Regions from separate parts of the Rhodoferax sp. LS1R11 genome, predicted to be linked through region 1. Evidence: riboswitches for the same ligand, from Rfam matches in the RefSeq annotation. Region 1 holds a riboswitch; the other holds the start of a gene.
The links. A riboswitch is a leader RNA that binds a small molecule or an ion and turns the genes downstream of it on or off. The one in region 1 is predicted to bind thiamine pyrophosphate.

Region 1 (5,137 bases):
ACCCCGAGGTGGAAGGCACCATGGGCCAACTGGAGAGCGGCATTCATCTGGTGGAAGACGTGGCCGATGTGGCGCGGGTGCAGCCCGGCCAGACCGAGCTGTTGGCCGTGGTGACGCAAACCACCCTCAGCGTGGACGACGCGGCCGAGATTGCGGCCGCCGTGAAGGCGCGCTTTCCCAACGTGCGCGAGCCCAAGCAGCAGGACATTTGCTACGCCACCCAAAACCGCCAGGACGCCGTGAAAATCATGAGCCCCCAGGTGGACGTGTTGATCGTGGTGGGCAGCCCCACCAGTTCCAACAGCAACCGCCTGAGCGAGCTGGCGCGCAAGCTGGGCACCGAGAGCTACATGGTGGACAGCGCCGACGAGTTGCAGGCGGCGTGGTTTGAAGGCCGCCAGTCGGTTGGCCTCACGGCCGGTGCGTCGGCGCCCGAGGTGCTGGTCGCGCAAGTGATCGACCGTATCAAGGCGCTGGGCGCGGTGTCGGTGCGCAAGATGGCCGGCATTCAGGAAACCGTGAAGTTCCCGCTGCCCAAGGGCCTGAAACTTGATCCGCATGGGCAGGGCGTGGACGTCAACGGGTTCACCCGGCATGAGTCGTCCTGATTTAAATCGCTCCTTTATTGATAGCTGTTTGTGCACGTTTTACGGGGGCTGCAGCCATTATTCGTATAAATTCATGTCAAGCGCCAATCTCAATCAATTTAGCCCAATGCCCTCGACTTCAAAAATTAAAATCCGACCATGCTAGACATTACCCTTCTCCGAAAAGACCTCGAATCTGCCATTGCGCGCCTTGAGACCCGCAAAAAGCCACAGGCTTTCCTCAACGTCGAGGCGTTTCGCGCATTGGAATCCGAGCGCAAGACCATTCAGATGCGCACGGAAGAGTTGCAGAGCAAGCGCAATAGCCTGAGCAAGCAAATCGGCCAGCTTAAGGCCAAAGGTCCGGCCGGTGCTGCCGAGGTCGATGCCGTGATGGCGGAGGTGGGCGGTCTCAAGACGGAGCTGGAAACGTCCGCCACGCGTCTGGAGCAGATCCAGAACGAGCTGCAGATCCTGCTGCTGGCCGTGCCCAATCTGCCGCATGAGAGTGTGCCGGTGGGGGAGGACGAGCATGGCAATGTGGTCGTGCGCACCTGGGGAGCACCCAAGGTCTTTGACTTTGAAGTCAAAGACCACGTGGACCTCGGCACGCCGCTGGGGCTGGACTTCGAGATGGGCATCAAGCTCACGGGGTCGCGCTTCACCGTCATGAAGGGCCCGATTGCCCGCCTGCACCGCGCCTTGTCCCAGTTCATGCTGGACGTGCAAACCGGCGAACATGGCTACACCGAGTGCTATACGCCTTACATCGTCAATGGTGAAAGCCTGCGCGGCACGGGCCAGTTGCCCAAGTTCGAGGGCGACCTGTTTGCTGCCAAAAAGGGCGGCCAGGAGGGCGAAGCCCAGCCGGACCACACCGCGCTGTACCTGATTCCCACCAGTGAAGTGCCTTTGACCAACTTCGTGCGTGATGAAGTGGTGGCCGAGTCGGCCTTGCCCATCAAGCTCACGGCGCACACCCCGTGCTTCCGTTCCGAGGCCGGTAGCGCCGGGCGCGACACCCGTGGCCTGATCCGCCAGCACCAGTTCGACAAGGTGGAAATGGTGCAAATCGTTCACCCCGACAGGAGCTACGAGACGCTGGAAGAGATGACCGGCCACGCCGAAGCCATCCTGCAAAAACTGGGGCTGCCGTACCGCGTGATGTCGCTGTGCACGGGGGACATGGGCTTTGGCGCCAGCAAGACCTATGACCTGGAGGTCTGGCTGCCCGCACAAAACACCTTCCGCGAGATCAGTTCGGTGTCCAACTGCGAGGCTTTTCAGGCGCGCCGTTTGCAAGCCCGCTTCAAAAACGCGCAGGGCAAGAACGAGCTGGTGCACACCTTGAACGGCTCCGGTCTGGCTGTGGGCCGCACCTTGGTGGCCGTGCTGGAGAACTACCAGAACGCCGACGGTTCCATCACGGTGCCTGCCGTATTGCAGCCGTATGTGGGCGGTCTGACCGTGCTGGGCGTACCTGCCTGAGTTTTCGGGGTCTACAATTCCGGTTTCACCGGGGGTGTCTGCCAACAGGCGGACTGAGAAATACCCCACCAACCTGATCTGGGTCATGCCAGCGTAGGGAGCGTGAGGGATGAAGGTCCGCCGTTTGTCGGTTTGTTCCTTTGCCAATGCGCCCTGAAACCGGCGCATTGAAAGGAACTTGCGATGAATCGGCGGATTTTTGTTTGGGGGGCAGTCGCCCTCGCGGCCAGCCACTTGACCAGCCCGGCCTTTGCGGCGACGGAGCTTCGTGTCATGGTGCACAGCTCGTTTTCCCTGCCCAAGCCCCTGTTGGCCAAGTTCGAGTCACAGTCGGGCGTCAAGCTGAGCATCATCAAGGGCGGCGACGCCGGTGAAATGCTCAACAAGCTGATTCTGACCCGCGCCCAACCCGTGGCCGATGTCGTCTTTGGCATCGACAACGCCCTGCTTGCCAAGGCGCAGGCGGCCCATGTGCTGGACGACTTCGGCACCACCGCACCCAGCGCCACCGCCAACAATGGTCTTGACGCGCAGCTGGGCACCCAGGCCGTGGCCGTGGACTACGGTTTTGTCACACTCAACTACGACAAGGCTGCTGTGGCCAAGAGCGGCTTGGCACTGCCCAAATCGCTGGACGAGCTGACTCAGCCTGCCTACCGCAATTGGCTGGTGGTGCAAAACCCGGCCACTTCCAGCCCGGGCTACGCCTTCCTGTTGGCCACGGTGGCGGGCATGGGCGAGGAAAACGCGTTCAGCTGGTGGGCCAAGATGCGCGCCAATGGCCTGAAGGTCGCCAAGGGCTGGAGCGAAGCCTATTACACCGAATTCAGCCGCAATGGCGGGAGCTACCCGCTGGTTGTGAGCTACGCCACCAGCCCCGCGGCCGAGGTGTTTTACAGCAAGGAAAAAATCACCGAGTCCCCCACGGGCAGCCTGTTCCTCAAGGGCGGGGTGTTCAGGCAGGTCGAAGGTGCCGCCCTCGTCAAGGGTGGTGGCCAGCGCGAAGCGGCGAGAAAGTTCATTGCATTCTTGCGTTCGGCTCCTGCACAGGACGCGTTGCAAACCAGCATGTGGATGTACCCGGTGGATGCCCGCATCGCGCGCGCCGAGGTGATGCGACACGCTCCCGAACCCACCACGTTTGACAGCCTGCCCGCGCAGACGCTGGCCGATAAAGGCAGCAAATGGGTCAGCCGCTGGACGCAGGTGGTCCTGAAGTAAGGCCATGAAGCCGCTGGCGCGCTGGTTATTGATCCTGCTGCCTCTGGCGGCGCTGGGGTTGATGCTGGCAGCACCCCTGCTGCGTCTGGCCATGGAAGGTTGGGGCGGGTCCGGCGATCTGGCGCAGACCGCGGCGTTGGGGCCTTGGGCCCTGTGGCAGGACGACTATTTGCGCTGGCGTGTCGTCTGGTCATTCGCCCAAGCGGGCGCGACTTGTGTACTGGCGCTGGTGCTCGGTCTGCCGGTGGCCTGGGCGCTGGCCCGTTTTGATTTTGTCGGCCGCACACTGGCACTGCGCTTGCTGATGCTCCCCTTTGTCGTGCCGACCCTGGTGGCCGCCCTGGGCGTGCTGGCCCTGTGGGGGCCGCACGGTGTGTTGAGTCGTTGGCTGGGTGTGAACCTGCAGGGCACGCCCTGGTTGCTGCTGTACGGCAACCTGTTTTTCAACCTGTGTCTGTTGGTGCGCGCGGGGGTCGATGCCTTGGGTCAGGTCAGTTCGCAGCGGGTGACGGCGGCTCGCTCCCTCGGCGCCACGCCTTGGCGTGCCTTCTGGCGGGTGGAGTTGCCCGCCATTGCGCCGTGGCTGGCCTCCAGCCTGTGCCTGATCTTTTTGTATTGTTTTGCCGGTTTTGGCCTGGCACTGGTGCTGGGTGGCCAGCGTTACGCCACCGTTGAAGTGGAAATTTACACACTGGTGGCGCATGAGCTTCAGCTGGCACAAGCCAGTTCGCTGGCGCTGTGGATGTTGCTGCTGACGGGGGGCGTGGCCCTCGTTTACGCCTTGCTTGAAAAGCGTCTGGCAGCACCTGGCCGGGCGGATCCCGTGCCGCTGCGTCGACCCCAAGGCACCGGGCAATGGCTGGCGCTGTGCACCGCGCTGGCCGTACTGGCGTTCTTTTGTGCTGCGCCTGTGCTGGCGATTGTCTGGCGCGCGGCGCAGGCCGGCACCCAGGCGTGGGGGACGTTGCTGGATGCAGAGACGCTGGCCGCCTTGTGGAACACCTTGCGCTTTACCGTGATGGCGCTGGTGCTGGCCACCGTGTTGGGTCTGGCCCATGCCATGACCGCGCAGGTGACCGTGTTGTGGCGGGCTGCCGCCTTTTTGCCGTTTGTGGTGTCGCCCGTGACAGTGGCGTTTGGTCTGCTACTGCTCTACCCGCAGTGGACCGCGAGCCTGGGTTTGCTGGTATTGGCCTATGCGGTGCTGGCCTATCCTTTTGTTGCCAAGTCACTTGCAGCGGGTCTGGACAGTTTGCCAAACCAATTGAGCCAGGTGGCACGCACGCTGGGAGCCAGTCCCTGGCGGATTTTTTGGCGTGTGACCCTGCCCCTGCTGGGGCCCGCCTTGCGGCGCGGCATGGCCTTTGCTGCTGCGACCGCCTTGGGCGAGTTTGCCGTGACCCTGTTTTTGTCGCGCCCGGAGTGGGTTACGCTGACAACGCTGATTTATCAACGCCTGGGCCGCCCCGGTGTTGCCAATATGGACGTTGCCATGGTGTTGGCCTGTCTGTTGATGGGGTTGGCTTTGCTGGCCTTTTTGGTGATTGATTGGCCCGTCCCGGGGTCCATCCGCCGCGTGCCCCGATCCGTCCCCTTTGCCGGACCGCGACGTGGCCAGACTGCACTGAGTCATGCTTGAATTAAAAAACATCAGTAAATGGTATGGCCAGCAACTGCTGGCCGATCGGGTCAGCCTGCGGGTGGCACCCGGCGAAATCGTCGCTTTGTTAGGCCCTTCGGGCAGCGGAAAAAGCACCTTGCTCAAGATCGTGGCAGGCCTGGAAGAGCCGGATGAGGGCCGTGTCTGGTTTGATGGCCAGGACATCACACGCGTGCCACCC
Region 2 (5,137 bases), on a different contig from region 1:
TTGCAGGCACGTCTGAAAACGGTGACCAGATCGATGTCAATTTGCTGACGCTGGCAGAAAACGATGCCGATGATCCGATCGCTGTCGTTGTTGACTGAAGACCTTGGGTGCGGCCCGGCCATCAGTAAAGCACTGGCGACCGGGCTGTTTCACCGGGAGAAAAAATGCAAAATATTTCAAAATGTCTGGCAGCCGCACTGTTCCTTCTGCATTGCAGCGCATGGTCGGTGACCGCCATGGAGCCCGCGCGCGATGAGGATGTGCTGGACGTACTGCCTGCCATCACACGTAGCCGACCTGCCCGTATCCCGGTAAGCCGCAAGACGGCCGACCCTGCTGCGGCGGCGCTGGCGGCACACCAGGACATTGCCATGGCCCGTCAGACGGGGGAAACCCGCTATTGGGGCCGGGCTCAGGCGGTTTTGGCCCCCTGGTGGGATCAGGCCACGGCCCAGACGGAGTTGGCCGTCTTGCAGGCCACGGTCCAGCAAGGTCGGCACGAGTTTGATGCCGCCCGACAAATTCTTGTTGCCGCGTTGTCGCGTGCGCCCGGCCATGCCCAGGGCTGGCTCAACCTGGCCGCGCTGGAGCGCCTGTCGGCCCGCTATACACCGGCCCTGGAGGCCTGCGTCGCCGTAGCGCGTGCCGGGCAGGGCTTGTATGCCAGCGCCTGTCGCCTGGAAACCCAATCTTTGTTGGGTGAACATCAACTGGCCTTGCAAGGACTGCATAACCTGCTCTCCCAGCCCCTGACGGCAGAGCAGCGCAGCTGGTTTTTGTCGTTGTTGGCCGAAAGCCAAGAGCGGGCCGGGCATGATGGCCTCGCGGTGCAGGCCTACCAAAAAAGTCTCAAGCTGCAAGCAGACTTGTACACCGCCATTGCCTACAGCGACTTGTTGCTTCGTACCGGGCAGCCTACCCAGGCGCTTCAGGTCTTGTCCAAATTGCCTGAAACGGACGCGGTGCTGCTGCGCCGGGCCACCGCCTGGCGCCGGTTGGGTGACGTGCAGTGGATTGCCGCACGCACGGCGTTACAGGATCGAACCGCGGAGCTCATTCGCCGGGGCGACGATCCTGCGTTGCACGGTCGTGAACTCGCCCTGACGGCCCTTTGGCTGGATGACAACCCAAACCGTGCGCTGGTTCTGGCGCGCAGCAACCTGCGGTTGCAGCGTGAGCCGCTGGACTGGTGGGTAGCGATCCAGAGTGCCCGCCTGGCCAGCGATGCGGTGGCACTGGCGGAGATCACCGCTGCGATTCAGGTCGTCGGATTGAACGACCTGCGCTTGACTGCCGTGCTGCAAAGTCCGGCCTCCAAAGACAACAAGGTGACGAAATGATGCGTGCCCTGATCTTCCTCATGTCCGTTGTCTTTTTCAGTGCAGGCACGGCGCAGGCCCACAAGGGCAGCGACGCCTACCTGGATGTTCAGCAAGTGAACGACAGTGCACCGCCTGCCAGTGTGGCTGAACCGGCGACAAGCGCCTATCGATTCACGCTGGCCGTTGCCATCAAAGACCTGGACCAAGTGCTGCCCCTGGATGCCAACGCTGACGGACGGGTGACCTGGGGTGAAGCCCGGGCGGTCATGCCGCAGGTGTTGTCGCTTTTGAATGAGTCGGCCCAACTTGCCCTGCCTGTGGAGCCATCGGCAAGCGGCAAGGCTGCGACGACAGCCTGCCACTTGGATTGGACGTTCCATGGTGCCGAGCGTCGCGGTGACGGGGCTTACCTGCGACTGGCTGCGCAAACCCAATGCGCCGCAATGACCCCACTCGCCTTCCGATACACCTTGTTCAGGGAGCAGGACGCCACCCACCGCTTGCTGGTGGCCGGTCGCCTTGCGGGTAAAGACCTCTTGACCACGGCCAGGCCACAAGACGCCGCCAGTCTGGTGTTGACACCAGGGCGCAGTGGCGCGGTCAGCGCCGTGCTCCCGCCATCATCGAACCGGTGGGCGGCCCTGCGGGACTACGCGGCCATGGGCACGCACCATTTGCTGGAAGGGTATGACCATCTTGCCTTTCTACTCGCACTGGTACTGCCCTTGCGCCTGCGGCTTGGACGATCGGCCAGCAGCGGTGTCTGGGTGTCGTTGTTGCGGACCGTAACCGCCTTCACGATCGGCCATTCCATCACGTTGATGCTGGCCACGCTGGGCTGGACGCAAGCGTCCCCCGCGTGGGTTGAGCCTGTGATTGCCTTGTCCATTGCGGTCACCGCCTTGCTGAATTTGCGCCCGGTGCCCTGGCTGCGCACCGATGTACTGGCCCTTGCATTCGGACTGGTGCACGGATTCGGATTTGCCGGCTTGCTGCTGGAGGCGGCTGCACCTGATGGTTTGTTGCCTTGGGCATTGGCGGGTTTCAATATAGGCATTGAGGCGGGGCAATTGCTGGCCGTGGGTCTTTGGGTGCTGCTCTCGCAAGCGCTGGTGGACAAGATTTGGTACACCCGTGTGGTCGTGCGCGGCGGCTCGGTGCTGCTGATGTTGCTGGCAGCCTGGTGGTTTTGGCAGCGGGTGAGCTGAGAGGGGGCTGACAGAGCAATCACATCGCTTACACTGCTCCCTGCCCGGGGTGCGCTATGGATGCGCTGAGATGGTCAACCAAACCCGCGAACTTGATCCGGTTCATACCGGCGTAAGAAGAGCCAGACTGCAGTGTCATTGCCCCATTACCCGCCTCATGCCGGGTATGTTTTCTCCGGGTCTTGTGCAGTCCTCCCTGTTCGCGTGATTGGCTGATTGTTCCCCGGTGCAATCAGCCACACCATCAGGAGACAAAGCGATGAATGCACCCGACAAATTCAGCCAGTTGATGAGCCTCACGCGTGAGCCTTTACCGGCTTCACGCAAGATTTACGTGCCCGGCTCGCAAGCCGATATCCAAGTGCCGATGCGTGAAATCATGCAAAGCAATGGCGAGGCTGTGGTCGTGTACGACACCTCCGGTCCCTACACCGACCCCAACGCCACCATCGACGTGCGCCAGGGCCTGCCTTCCGTGCGCAGCAGCTGGGTTGAGGCGCGTGGTGACACCGAGTCCTACACCGGTCGCACGCCTTTTGCGCTGGATGATGGCCTGAAAAACGGCGAGACCGAGACGCTGGCTTCCCTGCGCGCCCAGGCGGCTGGCCTGCAGCGCACGCCACGCCGTGCCAAAGCTGGGGCCAACGTCTCGCAAATGCACTATGCCCGCCGCGGCATCATCACCCTCGAGATGGAATACGTGGCCATTCGCGAGAACCAGAAACTCGCATGGATGGAGCAGTACCTGGGCAACGCCGAGCGTGAAAAACGCCTGGCAGGCAACAGCTTTGGCGCCAGCATCCCGAAAATCATGACGCCCGAGTTTGTGCGCGATGAAGTGGCCCGGGGCCGCGCCATCATCCCCGCCAACATCAACCACCCCGAAGTGGAGCCGATGGCGATTGGCCGTAACTTCCTGGTCAAGATCAACGCCAACATCGGCAACTCGGCTGTCACGTCGAGCATTGAAGAAGAGGTCGAAAAACTGGTGTGGTCCATGCGCTGGGGCGCCGATACCGTGATGGACTTGTCCACTGGCCGCAACATCCACACCACGCGCGACTGGATTCTGCGCAACTCGCCGGTGCCCATTGGCACCGTGCCGATTTACCAGGCGCTGGAAAAAGTGGGCGGCGTCGCCGAAGACCTGACCTGGGAAATCTTCCGCGACACGCTAATCGAGCAAGCCGAGCAGGGCGTGGACTATTTCACGGTTCACGCGGGCGTGCGCCTAGCCTTCATCCACCTCACCGCCAACCGCATGACCGGCATTGTGTCGCGCGGCGGCTCGATCATGGCCAAGTGGTGTATTGCGCACCACAAAGAGAATTTCATCTACACCCACTTTGATGAAATGACCGAAATCCTGAAGGCTTATGACGTGAGTTACTCGCTGGGCGACGGCCTGCGCCCCGGCTCGGGTGCAGATGCCAACGACGAAGCCCAGTTTGCCGAGTTGCGAACCCTGGGTGAACTCACCCAGCAAGCCTGGCAGCAAGACGTGCAGGTGATGATCGAAGGCCCCGGCCACGTGCCCATGCACATGGTGCAGGCCAACATGACCGAGCAGCTCAAGCACTGCCACGAAGCGCCGTTCTACACCCTCGGACCGCTGACCACCGACATCGCGCCCGGCTACGACCACATCACCAGCGGCATTGGTGCCGCCATGATTGGTTGGTTTGGCACCGCCATGCTGTGCTACGTTACGCCGAAGGAACACCTGGGATTGCCGGATCGCGACGACGTCAAAGTGGGCATCATCACCTACAAGATTGCCGCTCACGTGGCCGATGTGGCCAAGGGCCACCCCGGCGTGCGGGCGCGCGATGACGCGCTGTCCAAGGCGCGCTTCGAGTTCCGCTGGATGGACCAGTTCAACCTGTCACTCGACCCCGACACGGCGCGCAACTTCCACGACGAAACCTTGCCGAAGGACTCCTCCAAGGTGGCGCATTTCTGCTCCATGTGCGGTCCCAAGTTCTGCTCCATGAAGATCTCGCAAGAGGTGCGCGACTACGCCAAGATCAAGGGCGTGAGCGACGAGCAGGCGCTGCAGTCGGGTATGGAAACCATGTCGGAAGAGTTCAAAAAAGCAGGCGGGGAGATTTACATTCCCATCAACAAGGCGCAGTGATCAGCTGGGGGCACCTCAGTCCCCCTCGCGGCGCCATACGAGCGCCAGTGCCTTGCATTTTTGCCAGACACTGACGTGTTCGTCGGAGAGTACATCCAGAAAATCCGACAAGCGTTTTGATTTGGCCATCGTATAGACCGTCAGCGCTGTGGTCAGTACAAAGACGATGGCAAAAATAAGCAGCTTGCGGCTCGCGGGCGCCTCGGCCTCGGCCAGCAAGTTCATGCCCAGAAAGCCCGTGGTGACCGTGCCGATCAGGCCAAAGATGGTGACCACGGTGAGCCGCACCACGGTGTTGGCCTGGCGGCGCAGACTGTCGGCTTCCAGATACTGGTTCATTTCGGCAATGCGTTGTTTGACCTCGGTGTACAGCACATCGATTTCAAGGTGGTTGGCGCATATGCGAAACAGGGCGCGTACCTGCGCCTGTTCAGACACCTCATGGAACCAGTAACGGTGGGTGAAGCGCA

Region 2: another riboswitch for thiamine pyrophosphate. It lies ahead of thiC (phosphomethylpyrimidine synthase ThiC); the one in region 1 lies ahead of AC097N_RS19515 (thiamine ABC transporter substrate-binding protein).

What each region holds. Positions count from the first base shown of each region.
Region 1 covers NZ_JBWMAW010000022.1:44,874-50,010, forward strand. Annotated here, with positions in the region: gene ispH (4-hydroxy-3-methylbut-2-enyl diphosphate reductase) at 1-608, shown strand, start outside; gene serS (serine--tRNA ligase) at 747-2,075, shown strand; TPP riboswitch at 2,096-2,193, shown strand; gene AC097N_RS19515 (thiamine ABC transporter substrate-binding protein) at 2,259-3,296, shown strand; gene AC097N_RS19520 (ABC transporter permease) at 3,301-4,935, shown strand; gene AC097N_RS19525 (ABC transporter ATP-binding protein) at 4,928-5,137, shown strand, end outside.
Region 2 covers NZ_JBWMAW010000003.1:257,066-262,202, forward strand. Annotated here, with positions in the region: gene AC097N_RS05915 (hypothetical protein) at 1-98, shown strand, start outside; gene AC097N_RS05920 (hypothetical protein) at 165-1,340, shown strand; gene AC097N_RS05925 (HupE/UreJ family protein) at 1,337-2,530, shown strand; TPP riboswitch at 2,566-2,668, shown strand; gene thiC (phosphomethylpyrimidine synthase ThiC) at 2,790-4,667, shown strand; gene AC097N_RS05935 (hypothetical protein) at 4,683-5,137, opposite strand, start outside.